One region of the Streptomyces sp. LS-MS-L19 genome, then DNA from elsewhere that is predicted to be linked to it. Evidence: riboswitches for the same ligand, from Rfam matches in the RefSeq annotation. Region 1 holds a riboswitch; each other region holds the start of a gene.

Region 1 (7,255 bases):
AGATGCCGACACCGGCCCGCTTGAGACGGCGGGCGAGCGGCAGGACGTGCGCCTTGCTGTTGTAGCCGTCGGCCGGGTTCACCCACACCTTGAGGCGGGCGTGGGTGACACCGGCCCGCGCGATCAGCCGGACCGGGTCCTCACAGCGGCCGTCGGCCGTCCGGTACACCGCTCCGTGGTCCTCGTTCTTCGGCAGCGAGGAGATGTCCACGCCCCGGATCTCCAGGCGCCGGGCACCGGACGAACCGGCGGCACCGGCAACCCCGGCGGCACCGACAACCCCGGCGGAGCCAGGTGCGGCCACGGCCTGAGCCGCCCCCAGCACCGGAGCGGCCAGCGCGGCGGCACCGGCTGCGGTGAGGACACTGCGTCTGCGCATGTCAAAGGGTCCTTTCACGGACGGTCACACGGATGGTCACGGCGACACCGCCGCGGCGGTGAGCCCCGCGGCCGGAGGAGCGCCGGGAACGGGGCGAGGGGAGCCGGCGGAAACACCGTACGACCGAGAAAACCCTCATTTTCTGTGATCGTGCACAGCTCCCCTCGCCCCTGTCATCGGCGGGCAACAAGTAGGTAACCCCACGCCCCCGCCATTGACAAGGGGCTGAAACAATTCTCTACTGTGCACGATCACAGAGCCGCGCGGCCCTCGCGCACAGCCTCACGGACCCGTCCGCAGAACCTCCCCCCACGGCGGTTGCCGCGTACGCGGAAGGTCCGGGACCGGCTGGTTCCAAGTCAGGGGAGATGAAGATGTCGATCAACCGCCGCCAGATCAGCAGGCGCAGCATCCTTGCCGGGGCCGCAGCCCTCGGCCTCACCGGCACCCTCGCCGCCTGCGGCGGTTCCGACGACGACTCCGGCGGCAGCGACAGCGGGCCGGTCAAGCTGACCTACTGGTCGTGGGCTCCGAACATGGAGAAGGTCGCCGCGATCTGGAACAAGAAGAACCCGGACATCACGGTCACCGTGTCCAAGCAGGCCAGCGGCCAGGAGATCCTCTCCAAGCTGATCACCGCGAAGAAGGCCGGCAACGCCCCCGACCTCATCCAGGTCGAGTACCAGTCGCTGCCCACCCTGGTCTCCAACGACGTGCTGGCCGACATCTCCAAGTACGCCGGTGACACCAAGTCCCAGTTCGCCGAGGGCCTTTGGGGCATGGTCACGCTCGGCACGGACGCGCTCTACGCGATCCCGCAGGACTCCGGGCCGCTGATGTTCTACTACCGCGAGGACCTCTTCAAGAAGCACGGCCTGAGCGTCCCGAAGACCTGGACGGAGTTCGCCGAGACCGCCCGCGCCGCCAGGAAGGCCGTCCCGGACGCCTACCTGACCACCTTCTCCGCCAACGACCCCGGTCTGTTCGCGGGCCTCTCCCAGCAGGCCGGCGGCAAGTGGTGGACCGTCGACTCGGGCGGCAAGTGGACCGTCGGCATCGACGACGCGGCCACCCGGCAGGTCGCCGAGTTCTGGGGCGGCCTGGTCCAGGAGGGCGTCATCGACAACCAGCCGATGTACACCCCGGCCTGGAACAACGCCCTCAACAAGGGCACCCACCTCGCATGGGTCTCGGCCGTGTGGGCGCCCGGTGTGCTGGTCTCCTCCGCGCCCGACACCAAGGGCAAGTGGCGCATGGCCCCGCTGCCGCAATGGAAGTCCGGCGAGAACGTCACCGGCAGCTGGGGCGGCTCCTCCACCGGTGTCTCCACCGACTCCAAGCACGCCGAGGCCGCCGCCAAGTTCGCCACCTGGCTGAACACCGACCCGGAGGCGCTGGCCGCCCTGGTCAAGGAGGTCGCCATCTACCCGGCGGCCACGAAGGGCCAGTCCGGTGACGTCCTGACCACGCCGGAGTTCTTCTCGAACCAGGCGGACTTCTACACCACGGCCGGCGAGATCGCCGCCACCACGGCCGCCGCTGCCTGGGGCCCCAACGTCAACACCGCCTACACCACCTTCCAGGACGCCTTCGGCAAGGCCACCAAGGCGAAGAAGGAAGCCCAGTTCGACTCCGCCCTCGCCACCGTGCAGTCGAAGACCTTCGCCGACATGAAGAAGCAGGGCTTCGAGGTGACCGAGGCATGACCAGCGCTCCGCTCAAGGGCGCCGACCTCACCGAGGTCGCGCCCTTGGCGGACGGCACCGGCACCGCCCAGTCCGTCCGCCCCAGCCGCCCCCGCCGCCGTGGCCGCAGCGCACCGTACTGGTTCCTGGTGCCCACCCTCACCCTCTTCGCCGCCTTCACCGTGGTGCCCATCGGGTACGCGATCTGGCTGAGCCTGCACAAGGTCCAGGTCAAGGGCATCGGCCTCGGCAAGGGCGCCCGGCAGCAGGTCTGGAACGGCCTCGGCAACTACACCGACGTCCTCAAGGACTCCGAGTTCGGCCACAGCGTCCTGCGCGCCTTCGGCTACGGCCTCATCGTCATCCCGACCATGCTGGGCCTCGCGCTGCTGTTCGCGCTGATGCTGGACACCCCGAAGGCCCGCAGCGCGCCCTTCGCCCGGCTGATGATCTTCCTGCCGTACGCGGTGCCGGGCATCATCGCCGCCCTGATGTGGGGCTTCCTGTACCTGCCGGACGTCAGCCCCTTCTACTACCTGCTCGACAAGTTCGGCCTCCCGCAGCCCGACCTGTTCGACGGCGGCAACCTCTACCTCTCCTTCGCGAACATCGCGGTCTGGGGCGGCACCGGCTTCAACATGATCGTCATCTACACCGCCCTGCGGGCCATCCCGCCGGACATCTACGAGGCGGCCAGGATCGACGGCGCCACCGACCTGAAGATCGCCCTGAGGATCAAGATCCCGATCGTGATGCCCTCCCTGGTGCTCACCTTCTTCTTCTCGGTGATCGCCACCCTCCAGGTCTTCACCGAGCCGATGGCCCTCAAGCCGCTCACCAACGGCCTGCCCAGCTCGTGGAGCCCCCTGATGGCCATCTACGACAAGGCCTTCCTCCAGTCCGACATCTACGGAGCCTCCGCCACCGCGGTCGTCCTGGCCCTGGCCACGTTCGTCCTCTCCTTCACCCTGCTGCGCATCTCCGACCGCTACACCCGGGAGGACCGGGCATGACCCCGCTCACCCTCACCGCCGACCCGACCGCGAAGACGCGCCGCACCGCCTGGGTGCCCACGCTCGTGCTGCTCCTCGGCGCGCTGTACTGCCCGATCCCCATCGCCTGGGTGGTCATCGCGGCGACCAAGGACCGCTCGGAGCTCTTCTCCACCTTCACCTTCGCCCCCGGCTCCGGCTTCCTCCAGAACCTGAGCGACCTGACCGCCTACCGGGACGGCATCTTCTGGAGGTGGATGGCCAACTCGGCCTTCTACGCCGGTCTCGGCGCCCTGCTCTCGGCCGCGGTCTCCGCCGCCGGCGGCTACGCGCTCGGCCGGTTCGCGTTCCGGGGCCGCGAGGCCGTCTTCAAGATGATCCTGGCCGGCGTCCTGGTCCCGTCGATCGTGCTCGCCGTACCGCAGTACCTGCTGCTGTCGAAGCTCGGCATGGCCGACTCCTACTGGTCGATGCTGCTGCCGTCGATCCTCTCGCCGTACGGCGTCTACCTGGTCCGCATCTACGCGGCCGCGTCGGTGCCCGCCGAGCTGATGGAGGCGGCCCGCATGGACGGCGCGAGCGAGTGGCGGATCTTCTCGCGGATCGCCGTACCGATGATGATGCCGGGCCTGATCACGGTGTTCCTCTTCCAGTTCGTCGGCATCTGGAACAACTTCCTGCTGCCCTTCGTCATGCTCGCCGACGACGAGAAGTTCCCGATCACCCTCGGCCTCTACACGCTGCTCGCCCAGGGCGCCTCGCAGCCGGCCCTCTACACCCTGGTCATCACCGGCTGTCTGCTCGCGATCCTGCCGCTGATCGGGCTCTTCCTGGTGATCCAGCGGTTCTGGTCCCTGGACCTGCTGAGCGGCTCGGTCAAGGCCTGAGACCCCGGCCCACTTCCACGAACGAGGAACATGACCACCAGTGCGAACGGGCGCCGCAGGCCCCCCACCATCCACGACGTCGCCCGGGAGGCGGGCGTGTCGCGGGGCACCGTCTCCCGTTTCCTGAACGGCGGCCACTACGTCTCGCCCGCCGCCGGGCGGGCCGTGGAGTCCGCCATCAGGAAGACCGGGTACGTGGTCAACCGGCATGCCCGCAGCCTCAGTACGGGCCGGTCGGACTCGGTGGCGTTCCTGCTGACGGAACCGCAGGAGAAGTTCTTCGAGGACCCCAACTTCAACGTCCTGCTGCGGGGTTGCACCGAGCGGCTCGCCCAGCACGACATCCCGCTGCTGCTGATGCTCGCCGAGAGCGACGACGACCGGCGCCGGCTGACCCGGTACATCACCTCGGGCCACGTCGACGGGGTGCTGCTGCTGTCCAACCACAGCGGTGACCCGGTCGCGGCCGAACTCCACGACGCGGGGATCCCGTTGGTGGTGTGCGGCAAGCCGATCGGGCTCGGCTCCAAGGTGAGTTACGTGGCCGCCGCCGACCGGGAGGGCGCGCAGGACATGGTCCGGCATCTCCTCGAAGGGGGCCGGCGGCGCGTCGGCATGGTCACCGGGCCGCTGGACATGCCGGGCGGCCCGGACCGGCTGGCCGGCTACCGGGACGTGCTCGCCGAAGCGGGTCTGCCCTACGACCCGGCGCTCGTGGTGGAGGGCGACTTCCGGCGCAGCGGTGGCGAACGCGCGGCCCGGCGCCTGCTGTCCCAGGCCCCCGACATGGACGCCGTCTTCGTCGCCTCCGACCTCATGGCCCTCGGCGTCGTCAACGTCCTTCAGCAGTCCGGGCGTTCGGTCCCCGATGACATCGCTGTCGGCGGCTTCGACGACTCACCCGCGGCCACCGCCATCGCCCCGGCCCTCACCACCATGCGCCAGCCCTTCGACCGCATCAGCGCCGAGATGGTCCGCATGCTCCTGGCCCAGATCGCCGGCGAGGACACGGCAGGGGTCATCCTCCCGACCGAACTGGTGGTGCGGGACTCGGCGTAGCGCCGAAGAAGGGGAGCAGGGGAGTGGCCGTCCGGCCCCACCCGCCCCTCCACGCCCCCGGAACCGGAACTGCCGTCAACAGATGTGAAAGCAGCAGCCGTCCGGTTCGCGTCGAGTCGGAGGGGCCAACCATCCGTATTCTCTGATCATGGCCGCCTCCCCCGCATATTCACTCATCGCCACCGACCTGGACGGCACGCTGCTCCGCGCCGACGACACCCTCTCCGACCGGTCGTTGGCCGTGCTCGCGAGGGTGGCGGCGCGCGGGGCCCAGCACCTCGTCGTGACAGGACGGCCGGCGCCCAGAGTGCGGCCGCTCCTCGACGACCTCGGCAGCACGGGGCTCGCGGTGTGCGGGCAGGGCGCGCAGGTGTACGACGCCGGCGCGGACCGTCTGCTGTGGTCGGTGACCCTGGACCGGGAGCTGGCCGAGACCGCGCTCGGGAAGATCGAGGCCGAGGTCGGGCAGGTGTACGCGGCGGTGGACCAGGACGGTGTCGACGGGCTGACCCTCATCGAGCCGGGCTACCTGATGCCCCATCCGACCCTGCCCGCGGTGCGGGTCGGCCGCCGCGACGACCTGTGGTGCGAGCCGATCAGCAAGGTGCTGCTGCGCCACCCGTACCTGTCCGACGACGAGTTGGCGGTCACGGCGCGCTCGGTGGTCGGCTCGCTGGCCACGGTCACCATGTCGGGCCCGGGGACCGTCGAACTCCAGCCATGCGGCATCACCAAGGCGACCGGTCTCGCGCTGGCCGCCGAACACCTGGGCCTGGGGCCCGAGGTGACGATCGCCTTCGGGGACATGCCCAACGACATCCCCATGTTCGACTGGGCGGCCCACGGCGTCGCGATGGCCAACGCCCACCCCGAACTCAAGGCCGTGGCCGACGAGGTGACCTCGTCGAACGAGGACGACGGCATCGCCGTCGTCCTCGAAAGACTGTTCAGTGAGGCGTAGTTCCTAGTACGCGCCCCACACGTTGTCGATGGACCCGTACCGCTGGGCCGCGTAGTTGCAGGCCGCGGTGATGTTCGCGACCGGGTCGTACGGGTCCCACGAGGTGTTGGCCACGTGGTAGGCGTTGAAGGTCGGGTCGATCACCTGGAGCAGGCCCTTGGAGGGCGTGCCGGCGGCCGCGTTGGAGTCCCACAGGTTGATGGCGTAGGGGTTGCCGGAGGACTCGCGGATGACGTTGCGGTAGATGCCGTCGTAGGAGCCGGGGATGCCGTGCTCGGCCATGACGGCGAGGGAGGCGCGGATCCAGCCGTCGAGGTTGTTGGCGTAGCCGAGGGTGGTCGCGGTCTGCACGGCCGGGGTGGCCGCGGACGCGGTGGTCGCGCCGATGAGGGGGAGCGCGAGTACGGCGACTCCGGTGCCGGCGATGGCGAGCTTGCGGACGAGACGGCTCGTGCGGGGAGCGCGGTGCTGAGCGGCAGCAGGCATGGCGAATTCCTCTCCGTCGCCTGCGAGGTGAGCTGTCGGGTTCGGGCGGGGAGTTGCCCGGCCATGCCCGTAAAAGGCATGACTTCACCCCAAGCCGTACCGGTATGTCCGAAGACGCCCGGTCCGGCGGCTTACCTGGGTCCCCCGCTCCTGCCGTGGTTCTCGGTGGGTGTACGGGCGGCGGCAGGATTCGGCGTCCGCCCGACAGGCCGGGAACGTATGCGAGAGCACATGTCCGGAACAAGTGGCGAATTCACATGCCGTGCCTATTGACCTTGGTCGGGGGCATTTGGGGCACTTGATCCTTTGCGGTCGCAAGCCTCAACTGGCGCGCCGAAAAAGGCGGATTGATGGATTCCGGATATCCGTCGGACCGTCAGCCCGAGTGAGTCACATCACGCCTGTGCGCAAGACGCGCAAAACGGGCAAGAGGCTCAACTCATAGTCAACTGGCCGTCCGTGGGATCCGCTTCTCCCACGTCCGGTGGAAGACCACCTCGCCGCCGTCGGTGCAGATCACCTCGTTCGAGGTGAAGAAGTCCGTCCCGTCGCAGCTGATCTCCGAGCGGGTGCGCACGGTGGTGTCCCAGGCGAGTTCGGGGCGGTGCAGCCGGATCGACCAGTCCGAGCGGGTGCGGGCGGACAGCGGGTCCTGCTCGTCGATCGTGTACGTCTCCAGCGCGTCCTCGGTGAACTCCAGCCCGTCGGGGTGCACGTGCGTGCCGCCGTAGCGGGGATCGACCTCCAGACGCCACTCGCCCTTGGCCACGTCACGCACGACCAGGCGCTCGGGGCGCGGCTCGTCC
Region 2 (7,255 bases), 2.5 Mb from region 1:
CACCAGCTCCCGCGCATGCTGCACACCATCGGCTTCGACAAGGTCTACGAGCGCGGCGAGGGCGCGTACTTCTGGGACGCGGACGGCAACGACTACCTGGACATGCTCGCCGGGTTCGGGGTGATGGGCCTGGGGCGCCACCACCCCGTCGTCCGCAAGGCACTGCACGACGTCCTCGACGCCCAGCTCGCCGACCTCACCCGCTTCGACTGCCAGCCGCTGCCCGGGCTGCTGGCCGAGAAGCTCCTCGCGCACAGCCCGCACCTGGACCGGGTGTTCTTCGGCAACAGTGGCACCGAAGCGGTGGAGACCGCGCTGAAGTTCGCCCGGTACGCCACCGGGAAGCCGCGGGTCCTGTACTGCGACCACGCCTTCCACGGGCTGACCACCGGGTCGCTGTCGGTCAACGGCGAGGTCGGCTTCCGGGACGGCTTCGCGCCCCTGCTGCCCGACACGGCCGTACCCCTCGGGGATCTCGACGCCCTCGCGCGGGAGCTGAAGAAGGGTGACGTGGCCGCCCTGGTCGTCGAGCCGATCCAGGGCAAGGGCGTGCACGAGGCGCCGCCCGGCTATCTGCGGTCCGCGCAGGAGCTGCTGCGCCGGCACAAGGCGCTGCTCATCGCCGACGAGGTGCAGACCGGGCTCGGGCGCACCGGGGACTTCTACGCGTACCAGCACGAGGACGGGGTCGAGCCCGACCTGGTGTGCGTGGCCAAGGCGCTGTCCGGCGGGTATGTGCCGGTCGGGGCCACCCTCGGCAAGGACTGGATCTTCAAGAAGGTCTACTCGTCCATGGACAGGGTGCTGGTGCACTCGGCGAGCTTCGGGTCCAACGCGCAGGCGATGGCCGCCGGGCTCGCCGTCCTCGCGGTCATGGAGAACGAGCAGATCGTCGCGAACGCCCGCGCCACGGGTGAGCTGCTGAAGTCCCGGCTCGCCGCGCTCGTCGACAAGTACGAGCTGCTCGCCGACGTGCGCGGCCGGGGCCTGATGATCGGCATCGAGTTCGGGAAGCCCAGGTCGCTCAAGCTGCGCGGTCGCTGGACCATGCTCCAGGCCGCACGCAAGGGCCTGTTCGCGCAGATGGTCGTCGTCCCGCTGCTCCAGCGGCACCGGATTCTCACCCAGGTCTCCGGCGACCACCTGGAGGTCATCAAACTGATCCCGCCGCTCGTCGTCGGCGAGAAGGAAGTGGACCGGTTCGTCGACGCCTTCACCGACGTCATGGACGACGCGCACAGCGGCAGCGGGCTGATGTGGGACTTCGGCAGGACGCTGGTGAAGCAGGCGGTGGCGAACCGCTGACTTCGCCGTGGGGCGGCTGCGGCGGGTGGTGGCCAGCTGCTGACCCCGCCGGCGGCCGGCTGCGGCAGGGAGCGGCCCACCGGTGACCTCGCCGTCGGCCGGGTTTGCCTCTGAGGCAATAAAATTGCCGCAGAGGCAAATCTGGGGCTCAATGGAGTCATGAGCTCCCCGGAAGCCTTCACGGAGCTGCCCTCGGTGGCTCCCCAGCTTCGCGCACTGCGCCGCCGCGCCTCCCTGACCCTGGAGGCCGCGGCCGCCGCCGCGGGGCTGTCGCCCGCCCATCTGTCCCGCCTGGAGACCGGGCAGCGCCAGCCCTCGCTGCCGATGCTGCTCGCGCTCGCCCGCATCTACGGTACGACGGTCTCGGAGCTGCTCGGTGAGACGGTCGCCGAACGGGACTCCGTGGTGCGCGCCGCCGACATGGAACCGACCGCGGCGGGCGGCTGGACCTACTTCCAGGCGGGCGCGTCCGGCCGCGGCATGCAGGCCCTGCGGGTGCGGGTGCCGCACGGCTCCCAGGGCGACATCGTGCGGGTGCATCCGGGCGAGGAATGGCTCTACGTCCTGCACGGACGGCTGCGCCTGCGCCTCGGCGACACCACGCACCTGCTCGGTCCGGGCGACAGCGCCCACTTCGACTCGCTGACCCCACACCGCATCGCCGCCCAGGATCCCGACGGAGTCGAGCTCCTGTTCGTCCACACCCTGTTGCAGAGTCCCACGGCCACCCTGTGCCTGGGCCCCACCCCTGGAGAGATGCCATGAGTGACATGGAGGAGAAGTTCCCCCGCGCCCTGTGGGTGCGCCTGCTTATCTACCTGGCGGCCGGCCACGTCTTCGCGGCCTTCCTCTACCTGCTCTTCGAGGTGGGAGCCGGGCAGTAGGGGCCGTACGACTCAGTCGAGCAGGCGCTCCCGCAGCCGCTCGCGGATCTCGGGGGTGAGACCGAGGCCCTCCTCCAGGTAGGCGTCGACGCTGCCCCAGGTCTCCTCGATGGTCTCCAGGGCAGCCGTCAGATACTCGGCGCGCGCTTCGAACAGCGGGCTGAGCAGCTCCATGACCTCGGGGGAGTAGGCGTCGGCGGAGGTGCTGGTGCGGCGGACCTTGTAGCGGCGGTGCTTGGCGTTCGACTCCAGGTAGTCGGCGACGATCGCCTCGCGCTCCACGCCCAGCGCGAGCAGGGTCACCGCGATCGACAGGCCCGCGCGGTCCTTGCCGGCCGCGCAGTGCAGGAGGGCGGGGACGCTGTCCTCGGCGAGCGAGTGGAGCACCTGGGAGTGCTCGGCGGTGCGCTCCTTGATCATCGTGCGGTAGGAGTTGGTCATCCGCGCCGCGGCCTTGCCGTCGCCGAGCAGCTCACGCAGCTGCTCGATGTCGCCGTCCCGGACCATCTTCCAGAACCAGGTGCCCTCCGCCGGGTCGCTCAGCGGCAGGTTCACATTGGTGACCCCGGGCAGGTCGACGTCCGGGCCCTCCAGCTTCTGGTCCGCCGAATTGCGGAAGTCGAAGATCGTGTGCAGGCCGAGCGAGGACAGGAAGGCCGCGTCGTCCTCGGTGGCGTGCGCGAGGTGGCCGCTGCGGAACAGCACTCCGTACCGCACCCGCCGTCCGTCGGTCGTCGGCAGTCCGCCCACATCGCGGAAGTTGCGGACACCGGCGAGTTCGGGTTCGGTCGACGGAATCTGCTGCGTCACGGGGGCTCCTCCCAGCCGGGCACCGCCGACGCTGCTCGTCGACGGGCACCTCTCGACGATACGACACGGGTTCCTGCGGCGATGAGTTGTCCACAGGCCCCGACATCACGGGCAATCAGTTGTCCACAGGCGTTGCAGCAGGGGCCCACGGCCGCTGATGATGTTGGTGCCTGAGCGCACCTGTTGGCACCTGTTCGAACCTGTGAGGGGCACCATGCTGGAGATCGCCGAGAACGGCCGTACGTGGATTCTGTCCGGGCCGGCCAGCAGTTACGCCCTGCACCTCACCGCCGAGGACGAGCTGCTGCACCTGCACTGGGGCCCGCGCATCGCGCTGGCCGACGCCGAGGCGCTCGCCGTGCGCCCGCTGCCGGACTACTGGCCCTTCGAGTCCCCGCTCGACGGGCGCGAGGAGTACCCGGTCGAGGGCGGCCCCCGCTTCACCCGGCCCGCCCTGTCCGTGCGCACCGACGAGCGGCGCGGCACCGAGTGGACCTTCGAGGCCCACGACACCGAGGGCGACGAGCTGCGCCTGCGGTTCCGCGACGGCGGCCTGGTCATCACGCTGCACTACCGGATGCGCCACGACGTCCTGGAGCGCTGGGTGACCCTGGACAACCAGGGCCAGGGCCCGGTCGAGCTGCTCCGCGCCGACTCCGCGACCTGGACGCTGCCCGACCGCGAGGACGGCTGGCGGCTCTCCCAGCTGCACGGCCGCTGGGCCGCCGAGTCCCTGCTCACCCAGGCCCCGCTCACCTACGGCGAGAAGGTCATCGGCAGCCGCCGCGGCCACACCGGGCACCAGCACCTGCCCTGGGTCGCGCTCGACACCGACGCCACCGAGGAGCGAGGCGAGGTCTACGGCGTCGCCCTCGGCTGGTCGGGGTCCTGGCGGATCGCGGTCGCCCAACTCCCCGACGCGCGCGTGCAGATCACCGGCGGCGCCGGCTACGACGAGTCCGGCCTGCTGAGCCTGGCCGGGGGCGAGTCCTTCACGACCCCCGTCTTCGCCGGACTCTGGAGCGACGGCGGCTTCGGCGGCGCGAGCCGGGCCTGGCACGCCTGGCAGCGGGCGTACGTCATCCCGGACGCCGACCACGACCGCCCCGTGCTGTTCAACTCCTGGGAGGCCACCAACTTCGACATCTCCGAGGAGCAGCAGGGCACCCTCGCCCGGCGGGCCGCCGCGGTCGGTGTCGAGCTGTTCGTGGTCGACGACGGCTGGTTCGGCGCCCGCACCAGCGACCGCGCCGGGCTCGGCGACTGGGCCCCCAACCCGGACCGCTTCCCCGCCGGCCTCAAGCCGCTCGGCGACTACGTGCACGCGCTCGGCATGCAGTTCGGCATCTGGGTCGAGCCGGAGATGGTCAACCCGGACAGCGAGCTGTACCGCGCCCACCCGGACTGGGTGCAGTACCAAGCGGGACGAAAGCGGACGGAGTTCCGCAATCAGCTCGTACTGAACCTCGCGCGCGAGGACGTCCGGGAGTACCTGTGGGAGCAGCTCGACGCACTGCTGTCGAGCGCCCCGATCGACTACGTCAAGTGGGACTTCAACCGCTGCTTCACCGACGCGGGCTGGCCCGGCGACCCCTACCCGCAGCGCCTGTGGGTGGACCACGTGCACGGCTTCTACGCCCTGCTGGACCGGTTGCGCGCGGCCCACCCCGGTGTCGCCTTCGAGTCCTGCTCGGGCGGCGGCGGCCGGATCGACCTCGGGGTGCTGAGCCGCACCGACCAGGTGTGGACCTCGGACAACACCGACCCGCTCGACCGTCTCGCCATCCAGCACGGCTTCAGTCAGATCCACCCCGCGCGAGTGATGGCCGCCTGGGTCACCGACAGCCCCAACACCCAGCTCAACGACCGGGTGAGCTCGCTGCGGTTCCGGTTCGTGAGCTCCATGGCCGGGGTGCTCGGGGTCGGCGGCGACCTCACGGAGTGGACCGAGGAGGAGCTCGCCGAGGCCCGCCGCTGGGTGGACCTCTACAAGGAGATCCGGCCCCTGGTGCAGCACGGCGAGCTCCACCGGCTGCGGCCACCGCGGGGCGGGCTGAGCGCGGTGCAGTACGTCCGCGGGGACGAGACGGTCGTGCTCGCGTGGCTTCAGGCTCAGCACTACGGGGAACCCGTGCCCGCGGTGCGGCTGCGCGCCCTCGACCCGACGGCGTCGTACGAATGCCTCGAAACGGGCGAAGTTCACCGAGGGGCCGTATTGCTGCATCACGGACTTCGCACCGGTTTGCGCGGCGACCTGGATGCGGCAGTTCTCCGGCTGCGCCGCATCTAAGGCTTCTGTCCGAATTGCTGGATTCTTTCCAACTCCTTCCGGAGTATGGGGTCCTGTGAATTCGTGACGTGAGGAGCGTCATATCGGTGACGGTGCGTCGCCCGTCATGTTCACGTAATTCGTCTGGTTTTCAAGGGGCTTTGTGTCGGGGGCGGGCGTCTGATTCACACAGGGTGACCGGTAATTCCCATAAGGGATCAACAGGAACGCATTCGCGGGGAACTGCTCACTTGTCCCTTTGCGTCTTGCTCGTTTACGTTCGCCACCGATCCGGTCGGACGCCCAATCCTGCCGCCGAACGGATTCCGCACACACTCACCCGTGCACGGCAGGAGCGGGGGACCCACAGGCAGTACCGCCTGTTCCGGTCTCCGGAACAGGCTTGGGGTTTAGTCGCGTCCCGACGCGGCCGGGCATCTCCAGCTCGCACCCGACAGCTCACCTCGCAGGCGCCGGAGAGGAATTCGCCATGCCCGCGAAGGGTAAGCACCGCCGCCCGAAGTCCCAGCGCTTCACCCGCTCGATCGCCGTCGCCGGTACCGGGGGTGCCGCGCTCGCCCTCCCGCTCATGGGGGCCACCGGCGCTCACGCCGCCACCGCGCAGTCCGTCTCGGAAAAGGCCGTTCAGTCGCTTCCGGTCACGCAGAAGGCCGCCGCCAAGCCGGCCGAAAAGACCGCCAAGAAGGACACCGCGAAGGCCTCGACCGTGCGCACCTATTCGGTGCGTGTCGGCGACTATCTCTCGAAGATCGCCGACGAGCAGAATGTCGCCGGCGGCTGGAAGAAGCTCTACGCCGACAACCGCGAGGCCGTCGGTGACGACCCCTCGCTGATCCACCCCGGCCTGAAGCTGTCGATCGGCAAGAAGGCGACCACCGGCGCGACGAAGACCAAGTCCTCGGCCAAGTCGTCCTCCTCGAAGTCGTCTTCCCCGAAGGCGGAGAAGGCGGAGGCGAAGGCGTCGAAGTCGACGGCCGCGACCCAGAGCTCCGACACCAGCTCCAGCGGCTACACCCTCCCGGTCAGCGGTGCCACCATCGGCACCGGGTACCGCGTGGCGGGCGCCATGTGGTCCAGCGGTTACCACACCGGAGTCGACTTCGTCGTCCCGACCGGCACCTCGCTGAAGGCCGTCGCCGCGGGCACGGTCGTCTCCGCGGGCTGGGGCGGCGCCTACGGCAACCAGGTCGTCATCAAGCTGAACGACGGCTACTACGCGCAGTACGCCCACCTCTCGCAGCTCTCCGTCTCGGCCGGCCAGACCGTGACCGAGGGCCAGCAGATCGGCCTCTCCGGCGCCACCGGCAACGTGACAGGGCCGCACCTGCACTTCGAGATCCGCACCACGCCGGACTACGGCTCGGACGTGGACCCGGTCGCCTACCTCCGCTCGAAGGGCGTCGCCGTCGGCTGACCCCGCCCCTGTGCCACCGAAGGCCGGACCCCGATCCCCGGGTCCGGCCTTCGGTGTTTTTTCGTCGGCAGCCCACGCACTGGTGTTTGCGCCTTCATGATCACTTCATTGCGTTCTTGTGGCAGGGGTGCTCAGGGCGTCGACAGGGAGGGGAAGGTGGGGACACAGTGAACTCCGTTGTTGCGCAAGCGCTTTCTACGGCCTTCGGAGGTCACCGTGCCCGGCGTCGACCGACGCACCGTCTTCAAGGGCGCCGCAGCCGCGGCCGCCCTCACCCAGTTCTCCTGGGCGCAGTCCCGCTCCGCCGCCGCGGTGGCCGGTGACGACGACACCGAACTCCACTGGCTGGAGGGGCAGCCCGACGTCCACGCCGGTGCCACCTGGGGCGTGCCGTGGTCGCGCGGCACCCACCGCCCGGAGCAGCGGTTCCGGCTCGCCACCTCGGGCGGCGACGAGGTCCCGGTGCAGAGCTGGGCCACCGCCTACTGGCCCGACGGCTCGGTGAAGTGGACCGCGCATGCCATCGCCCCCGACGCACCGCGGGCCGACCGC
Region 3 (7,255 bases), 1.8 Mb from region 1:
TCCACCACGTCCGGCTGTCCGCAGGGGCAGCGGTGCGCGATCGCGCGCAGTCCGCGCGGCGGCCGCCCGAGCTGCTGCTTGAAGGCCTCGACGTCGGCGTCGGTCGGCTCGGTGCGCGGGGTGGTCGGCGGGGGCGTTTCCATGCCTGTCTTTCTCTAGGTCTCACGGTCTCATCGGTCGGAGGCGTCGGACTTGTCGACGCCGTCCCAGACGTTGGAGTACCAGGGGCGGTCGGCCACCCCGAGATCGGTGCGGGACTGCTTGGCCGCGTTCGGGTCGACGACGATGAAGCCCGTCTCCCCCGGCAGCACGTAGTGCAGCCGCTGCCGGATCTGCTGCTCCGCGTACGCGTCGTCCTGCCAGCGTGCCTTGAGGTCGCGCAGCTTCTCGACCCGCTCGGCGGCCTGTGCCTTCTCCCGCTGGAGATCGGAGATCTCGGCGCGCTGGGAGACGTACTGCCTTATCGGGTACGCCAGCGCCACCACCAGGGTGCACACCACGAGGGCGAGCAGCGCGGCCCGGCCGGTGAGCCGGGAGCGGCGGGCCTGGCGTTTGGTCTGGGAGCGGTAGACCCGGGCCGCGGTCTGCTCGCCGAGCAGCTTGATCCTGGTCACGGTGGAGAAACGGTCCCGGTCCTTCACGGCCATCGGCTCTCCGCCTCCCCTTCTACGTGCGTACGTCCCCGCACACGGTACGGGACCGGTACGGGGACGTACGTACGACTGGCTAAGGCTTAGCCCCTTAAGGGTCAGCCCTTGAAGCGCGGGAAGGCGCTGCGGCCGGCGTAGACCGCGGCGTCGTCGAGGATCTCCTCGATGCGCAGCAGCTGGTTGTACTTGGCGACGCGCTCGGAGCGGGCCGGGGCGCCGGTCTTGATCTGGCCGCAGTTGGTGGCGACGGCCAGGTCGGCGATGGTGACGTCCTCGGTCTCGCCGGAGCGGTGGGACATCATGCACTTGAAGCCGCTGCGCTGGGCGAGCTCCACGGCGTCCAGGGTCTCGGTGAGCGAGCCGATCTGGTTCACCTTGACGAGGAGCGCGTTGGCGGCGCCGTCCTCGATGCCGCGGGCCAGGCGCTCCGGGTTGGTGACGAACAGGTCGTCGCCGACGATCTGGACCTTGTCGCCCAGCTTGTCGGTGAGGACCTTCCAGCCGGCCCAGTCGTCCTCGAACAGCGGGTCCTCGATGGAGACGAGCGGGTAGGCCGCCACGAGCTCCTCGTAGTACTCCGTCATCTCGGCGGCGGAGCGCTCCTTGCCCTCGAACTGGTACTTGCCGTCCTTGTAGAACTCGGAGGCGGCGACGTCGAGCGCGAGGGCGACCTGCTCGCCGGGGATGTAACCGGCTTCCTTGATCGCCTCGAGGATGAGGTCGAGGGCGGCGCGGTTGGACTCGAGGTTCGGGGCGAAGCCGCCCTCGTCGCCGAGGCCGGTGGACAGACCCTTGCTCTTCAGGACCTTCTTGAGGGTGTGGTAGACCTCGGTGCCCCAGCGCAGCGCCTCGGAGAAGGACTCCGCGCCGATCGGGGCGATCATGAACTCCTGGATGTCCACGTTGGAGTCGGCGTGCGAGCCGCCGTTCAGGATGTTCATCATCGGAACGGGCAGCAGGTGCGCGTTCGGGCCGCCCAGGTAGCGGAAGAGCGGCAGGTCGCTGGCCTCGGAGGCGGCGTGGGCGACGGCGAGGGAGACGCCGAGGATGGCGTTGGCGCCGAGCGAGCCCTTGTTGTCGGTGGCGTCCAGGTCGAACATCGCCTGGTCGATCAGGCGCTGCTCGGTGGCGTCGTAGCCGACGAGCTCCGGGCCGATCTGCTCGATGACGGCGAGGACGGCCTTCTCGACACCCTTGCCCTGGTAGCGGTTCGGGTCACCGTCGCGGAGCTCGATGGCCTCGAAGGCACCGGTGGAGGCGCCGGAGGGGACGGCGGCACGACCGGTGCTGCCGTCGTCGAGGCCGACCTCGACCTCGACGGTGGGGTTGCCTCGCGAGTCGAGGATTTCCCTGGCTACGACGACGTCGATGGACGGCACGAGCATCTCCTTCTTGGATCTGACGCTGGTTGTGCGGGGCCGCGTGGGCCTTGCGCCTAGAGCCTAACCGGCTCCGGGGTATCGGCCACTGTGTGGACCGACCTGTGGACGAAACCGAGAGTAAATTGTTTCTGAACTGAACAAAGACCGCCGTGCAAGCGCGCGCAAAAAACCCCGCCCCGGTGCGTACGGGGGAACACGCACCGGAGCGGGGAGCCCGTGGGGACGGGGGGGTGGCCCTCACGAGGCCTTCAGTATGAGGACCACGGCTGTGAGGGCGCTGTGGTTCAGCTGGGTCCTTACTTCAGGTGCAGCTGCTGGCCGGGGTAGATGAAGTCGGCATCGGTGATGATGTCCTTGTTCAGCTTGAACAGCTTCTGCCAGCCGCCCTTGACCTTGTGCTTCTCGGCGATCGAGCTGAGGGTGTCACCCTTGACGACCTTGTACTCGCCGTCGCCCTTCTTGACCTTCTTGCCGGTCGGGGTGGTGACGGTCTTCTTGGCCGCCGGGCGGTCGGTGGAGCGGGAGGCGCTCTGCTCGTCGGTGGAACGGCTGCTGGAGCCCGAGTTCGAGGAGCCGGCGGACGAGCTGGTGCCGCCGTTGTAGGCGGCGCTGGACAGGCCCGTGCCGCAGACCGGCCAGGCACCCTTGCCCTGGGAGGCGAGGACCTTCTCGGCGACGGCTATCTGCTGCGCCTTGCTGGCCTGGTTGGCCTGCGCGGCGTACTGCGTGCCGCCGTACGCGGCCCAGGTGGAGGCGGAGAACTGGAGACCGCCGTAGTAGCCGTTGCCGGTGTTGATGGACCAGTTGCCGCCGGACTCGCACTGGGCGACGGCGTCCCACTCGGAGGCGGTGGCGGCGGAGGCGTTGCCGGCCGCCATCAGCGGGGCGGCGATGGCGACACCGGTGACGCCGGCGAGCGCGGCGGCGCGGGTGGCCTTGGACGGACGACGGTGCTTGCCCTTGCCGGAAAACAGCATGGTGGATCCCCTCACCGACGCCTGCGAGGTGAGCTGTCGGGTTCGGGCCGGTTGAGTTGCCCGGTCGCGCACCCTGCGGTGCGCGGCTTCACCCCAAGCCGGTCCAGCGTGAACTGCTGGGCCCGGCGCTTACCTTGGGTCCCCCGCTCCTGCCTACGGCGCTTGACGCGACGACTGTTCCCGTACGGCCGCTGGCAGGATTCGGCGTTGCGACAGACGGGGCTCGGGTTGCCGAGCGGTGACGACGGTAGACACGCGCTCGGCGGAATTTCAAAGACGATCAGGGCTTCTGAGACTCATCCCACACTTTCACCAAAGTGGACATTCGGTGCGAAGCGTGACGTGAACTGCCGCTGTTTTTCAGGCCTTTTCGGCCCTATTCAGCCCCTGTGTCGAGCGTCTGACCGGCGGAGATGTTGCTCGGGTCGGCGCCGATGCGGTCCTTGTTCTCGGCGTAGAGGGCGCGCCATCCACCGTCGAGACCAAGGGAGTCGGCGATGGAGGCGAGGGAGTCGCCTTCCTGGACGGTGTAGGTGCGAGCGGCGTGACGGCCACCGGAGGGAGCCGCGGAGGGCGTCGCGCTCTTCGTCGTGACCTCCTCGACACTGTCGCCGCGGTGCTTGCCGGAGCCGAGGGCACCGACGTCGACGAGGGCCGAAGAACCGCCCTCCTGCCACGACTTGTCCGCTTCATCCTCTTCTGCGCTCACCACGGGCGAACCGTCGGAAGGCTGCGCGCTCTCCTTGACCGAGGCTTCTGGCCCCTTGGGGGCGGATTTGCCCGACTTGGATGCGCTTTCGTCACCGTTGGACGGAGTGGCCGACGGCGAGGGCGTCGCGGCCGAACCGTCCAGCGCGTCGAGCAGGCCGGGAGAGTCCTCGGTCTCCGACGAGTCGGCGGAACCGGACGAGTTGGACGAGCCGGATGATTCCGACGATCCGGACGCCGACGGCGAGGGCGTTCCGCTCCCCACGCCGGTGTCGACGCCGGCCGAGCTCGAGTCCTTGCTGAGTCCGGAGAGCAGACCGCAGGTCGGCCAGGCGGCGATGCCCTGGTCCGCGAGGAGCTTCTCGGCCACGGCTATCTGCTGGTTGCGACTCGCCAGGTCGGCGGTCTTGGCGTACTCGAGACCGCCGTACTTCTCCCAGTTCTCCTGGGACATCTGGAGGCCGCCGTAGTAGCCGTTGCCGTCGTTGGCGCTCCAGGAGCCACCGCTCTCGCACTCCGCCACCCGGTCCCAGGTGGTGCCGGTCGCGGCACTCGCCCCGCTCGCCGCGAGCAGGGGGATCGCGATGGCGGATCCTGTCACGCCGGCCGCCACGAGCAGGGCCGGAGCCTGACGGGGGCGACGGTGACGACCGTTCCCGGAGAGCATGGAGGGACCTTTCCCGAGACAGCAGAGCCCGCGCGGCAAGTGGTTCAGGCCACCGCGCTGGTCCGTGAACGTATAGGGGTTCGATCACTTGTCACAAGTTAATGCCGCGTAGATCACGTGAAGATCACAGAGTTGAGAGCGCGTCATGTTTAACCGGCCCTCCTACGGGGTTCAGTGGACTCGTCGGTCGATTACCGGACGGGTGTGAACTCCACGGGCAAAGTACGCAGTCCACGCATGATGAGCCCGCCACGCCAGCGCAAATCGGCTGAATCCACCGCGAGTTGCAGATCGGGGAGACGGGTCAGAAGCGTGGCGAGCGCGGTCTGGCCCTCCAGCCGGGCGAGCGGGGCGCCGAGGCAGTAGTGGATGCTGTGTCCGTAACCGAGGTGCTGATTGTCACGGCGGGACAGATCGAGCACATCGGGGTCGGCGAACCGCTCCGGATCCCGGTCCGCCGCGGCGAGCACCACGAGCACGGGGTCGCCGGCCGCGATGTCCTGACCGCCGATGCGCAGGGGCCCGGTGGCGAACCGCCAGGTGGCGAGCTCGACCGGCCCGTCGTAGCGCAGCAGTTCCTCCACCCCCGTCTCCAGGAGGTCGCTTCGGCCGTCGGCGAGGGACCGCTGGAGCCGCTCGCGCTGCTCGGGGTGGGTGAGCAGGGCGTAGGTGCCGTTGCCGATGAGGTTGACGGTGGTCTCGAAGCCGGCGAACAGCAGGATGAAGGCCATCGCCGCGGCCTCGTTCTCGGTGAGGTGCTCGCCGTGGTCGGAGGCCCGGATGAGCCCCGAGATGAGGTCCTCACCGGGGGTGGGCTCGGCGGGCAGCGCTTCCCGCTTGCGGTGGATGAGCTCGGCGAGATACCCGCGCATCTTCTTCACGGACCGCGCGACCCCGCCCCGCGGCCCTCCCCCGTGACGGATCATCATGCCCGCCCAGTCCCGGAAGTCGTCCTGGTCCTCACGGGGGACGCCGAGGAGGTCGCAGATCGCGTAGATGGGGAGCGGGAAGGCGAAGTCGTGGATGAGGTCGGCGGAGCCGGTCGCCGCGAACCGGTCGATGAGATGGTCCGTCAACTCCTGCACCCGGGGCGCGAACTCGGCGACCCTCCTCGGCGTGAACGCCTTGCTGACGAGCCGTCGGAGCCTGGTGTGGTCCGGCGGGTCGATGTTCAGCAGATGCGTCATCAGCTCCGCCTTGCGCTCGCCGGGGATACCGGTCTTCCCCTTGGCGTGCTCCGGCTCGTCATGATGCGCCGGGTTCTTGCTGAGCCGCTGATCGGCGAGCGCCTGCTTGGCGTCGCCGTACCGGGTGACCAGCCAGGCCTCCACACCGCTGGGCAACCGGGTCCGGTGCACGGGGGCGTGCTCCCGGAGCCAGGCGTAGGCGGGGTAGGGGTCGGTGGCGAACTCCCAGGTGAAGAGGTCAGGGGTGGGAGTGGGGGTGGGGGTGGCGGTGGGCTGGTCGGTCACTCCTTGACCGTAGCCGGGTTTTCGGGGGGTCTGCTCCGGTCTCCTTCTCCTACGGCTCCATGACCGTGCCGTCGCTTCCAACCGCCCGCCCGGCATCCCCGGGGGCGTCGCTCAGGTCTGCTTCCCCGTCTCCGACTTCGTGTCCGTCTCCGTCCGGCGGATCGCGTCCCGGTAGGCGCGGGCGGCTGCTCGCAGGGCTGCCTCCGGGTCTGTTCCGTCGGCCTCCGCGCGGGCGGCCAGGGCGAGGAGTTCGTAGCCGATGCCCTCGCCCGCGGGCAGGGGGACCTCCAGTCCCGCCGTCCGCACGCGTGACGCCAGCTTCGCCGCGAGGGCCAGGCCGGGCTGGCCGAGGGGGACGCCTTCGGTCACCGAGGTGCGCTGCTTCTCTATCGCCTTGGTGCGCAGCCAGTGCGCCTTGACCTCCTCGGGGGTGGTGGCCGTCTCGTCGCCGAAGACATGCGGGTGGCGGTGGATGAGCTTGGCGACGATCCCGCCGGCCACGTCGTCGATGGAGAAGGGGGTGTCCGGGTCGTCCTCCGCGATACGGGAGTGGAAGATCACCTGGAGCAGGACGTCACCGAGTTCCTCGCGCAGTTCGTCGCGGTCGCCCTCCTCGATCGCCTCGACGAGTTCGTACGCCTCCTCGATCCCGTACTTCGCCAGGCCCTTGTGGGTCTGCTGGGAGGACCACGGGCACTCCGCGCGGATCCGGTCCATGACCTGCACGAGGTCGAGGAGCCGGGCGCCGGGCAGGTCGTACGAGGCGGGGAGCAGCTCCAGCTCGGGCATCTGCACACGTCCGGAACCGGCCAGCCGGGCCAGGCCGTCCGTGAGGGCCGGCTCGCCCTCTCCGGTGGCCACGACGACCACCGTGTTCCCGCCCGCGCACACGCCCACCAGCTCCTCGGCCGTCGGCGCCGCCTCGTCCACGCGTATCCCCGCCTCCCGCAGATACGGCAGCTGGGGATGCGCCCCGTCCGCGCAGAGAACACGGTCGGCCGCGTGCAGCGCCTGCCAGGCGGGCCAGGAGAGCAGGCCGGGGGCGACGCGGTGGCTGGTGGTGAGCAGGACGATACGGCCGGGGACGGAGGCCGTGTCGGGGGCGGGCGCCCTGTCGGCGGCGGGCGCCGTATTGAGGGCCTGGTCGTGCTGGTCGTCCTGGTCGGGGGCGGGCTCGAAGCCGGTTGCGTTCACGATTCGAAGCTAACGCACACCGCCGACGGGGAGATCGGGTTGTCCACAGGGCGGGGGTGACGATGCGATCGTATGATCTTCGTCCGGGCGCTTCACCCCGCGGTGATGCGCCCTGCCTCCCCTACGCCGTCTGCTCGCTGCCCGCCCCGGTGACCTCCCGCACCCACGGCGTCTTCGCGTCCGCCCGGGCGCTCTTCTGGGCGTC

The links. Region 1 has a riboswitch for cyclic di-AMP ahead of AC2XR2_RS26470 (transglycosylase SLT domain-containing protein). Riboswitches for the same ligand answer to the same signal wherever they lie in the genome.
Region 2: it holds a riboswitch for cyclic di-AMP, as region 1 does, so the genes downstream of both, AC2XR2_RS37520 (M23 family metallopeptidase) here and AC2XR2_RS26470 (transglycosylase SLT domain-containing protein) in region 1, are expected to answer to the same signal.
Region 3: it holds a riboswitch for cyclic di-AMP, as region 1 does, so the genes downstream of both, AC2XR2_RS18460 (transglycosylase family protein) here and AC2XR2_RS26470 (transglycosylase SLT domain-containing protein) in region 1, are expected to answer to the same signal.

The regions. Positions count from the first base shown of each region.
Region 1 is NZ_JBYCLL010000001.1:5,917,718-5,924,972, forward strand. It holds gene AC2XR2_RS26440 (glycoside hydrolase family 53 protein) at 1-379, opposite strand, end outside; gene AC2XR2_RS26445 (ABC transporter substrate-binding protein) at 748-2,085, shown strand; gene AC2XR2_RS26450 (carbohydrate ABC transporter permease) at 2,082-3,077, shown strand; gene AC2XR2_RS26455 (carbohydrate ABC transporter permease) at 3,074-3,943, shown strand; gene AC2XR2_RS26460 (LacI family DNA-binding transcriptional regulator) at 3,974-5,002, shown strand; gene AC2XR2_RS26465 (HAD family hydrolase) at 5,151-5,963, shown strand; gene AC2XR2_RS26470 (transglycosylase SLT domain-containing protein) at 5,967-6,449, opposite strand; cyclic di-AMP (ydaO/yuaA leader) riboswitch at 6,454-6,627, opposite strand; gene AC2XR2_RS26475 (CocE/NonD family hydrolase) at 6,895-7,255, opposite strand, start outside.
Region 2 is NZ_JBYCLL010000001.1:8,409,366-8,416,620, forward strand. It holds gene AC2XR2_RS37495 (aspartate aminotransferase family protein) at 1-1,305, shown strand, start outside; gene AC2XR2_RS37500 (helix-turn-helix domain-containing protein) at 1,465-2,070, shown strand; gene AC2XR2_RS37505 (DUF6126 family protein) at 2,067-2,189, shown strand; gene AC2XR2_RS37510 (tyrosine-protein phosphatase) at 2,202-2,999, opposite strand; gene AC2XR2_RS37515 (alpha-galactosidase) at 3,214-5,289, shown strand; cyclic di-AMP (ydaO/yuaA leader) riboswitch at 5,592-5,756, shown strand; gene AC2XR2_RS37520 (M23 family metallopeptidase) at 5,759-6,703, shown strand; gene AC2XR2_RS37525 (exo-rhamnogalacturonan lyase family protein) at 6,920-7,255, shown strand, end outside.
Region 3 is NZ_JBYCLL010000001.1:4,146,690-4,153,944, forward strand. It holds gene AC2XR2_RS18445 (DUF501 domain-containing protein) at 1-143, opposite strand, end outside; gene AC2XR2_RS18450 (FtsB family cell division protein) at 171-647, opposite strand; gene eno (phosphopyruvate hydratase) at 749-2,035, opposite strand; gene AC2XR2_RS18460 (transglycosylase family protein) at 2,329-3,009, opposite strand; cyclic di-AMP (ydaO/yuaA leader) riboswitch at 3,013-3,180, opposite strand; gene AC2XR2_RS18465 (transglycosylase family protein) at 3,386-4,384, opposite strand; gene AC2XR2_RS18470 (cytochrome P450 family protein) at 4,576-5,856, opposite strand; gene AC2XR2_RS18475 (nucleoside triphosphate pyrophosphohydrolase) at 5,968-7,050, opposite strand; gene AC2XR2_RS18480 (SurA N-terminal domain-containing protein) at 7,172-7,255, opposite strand, start outside.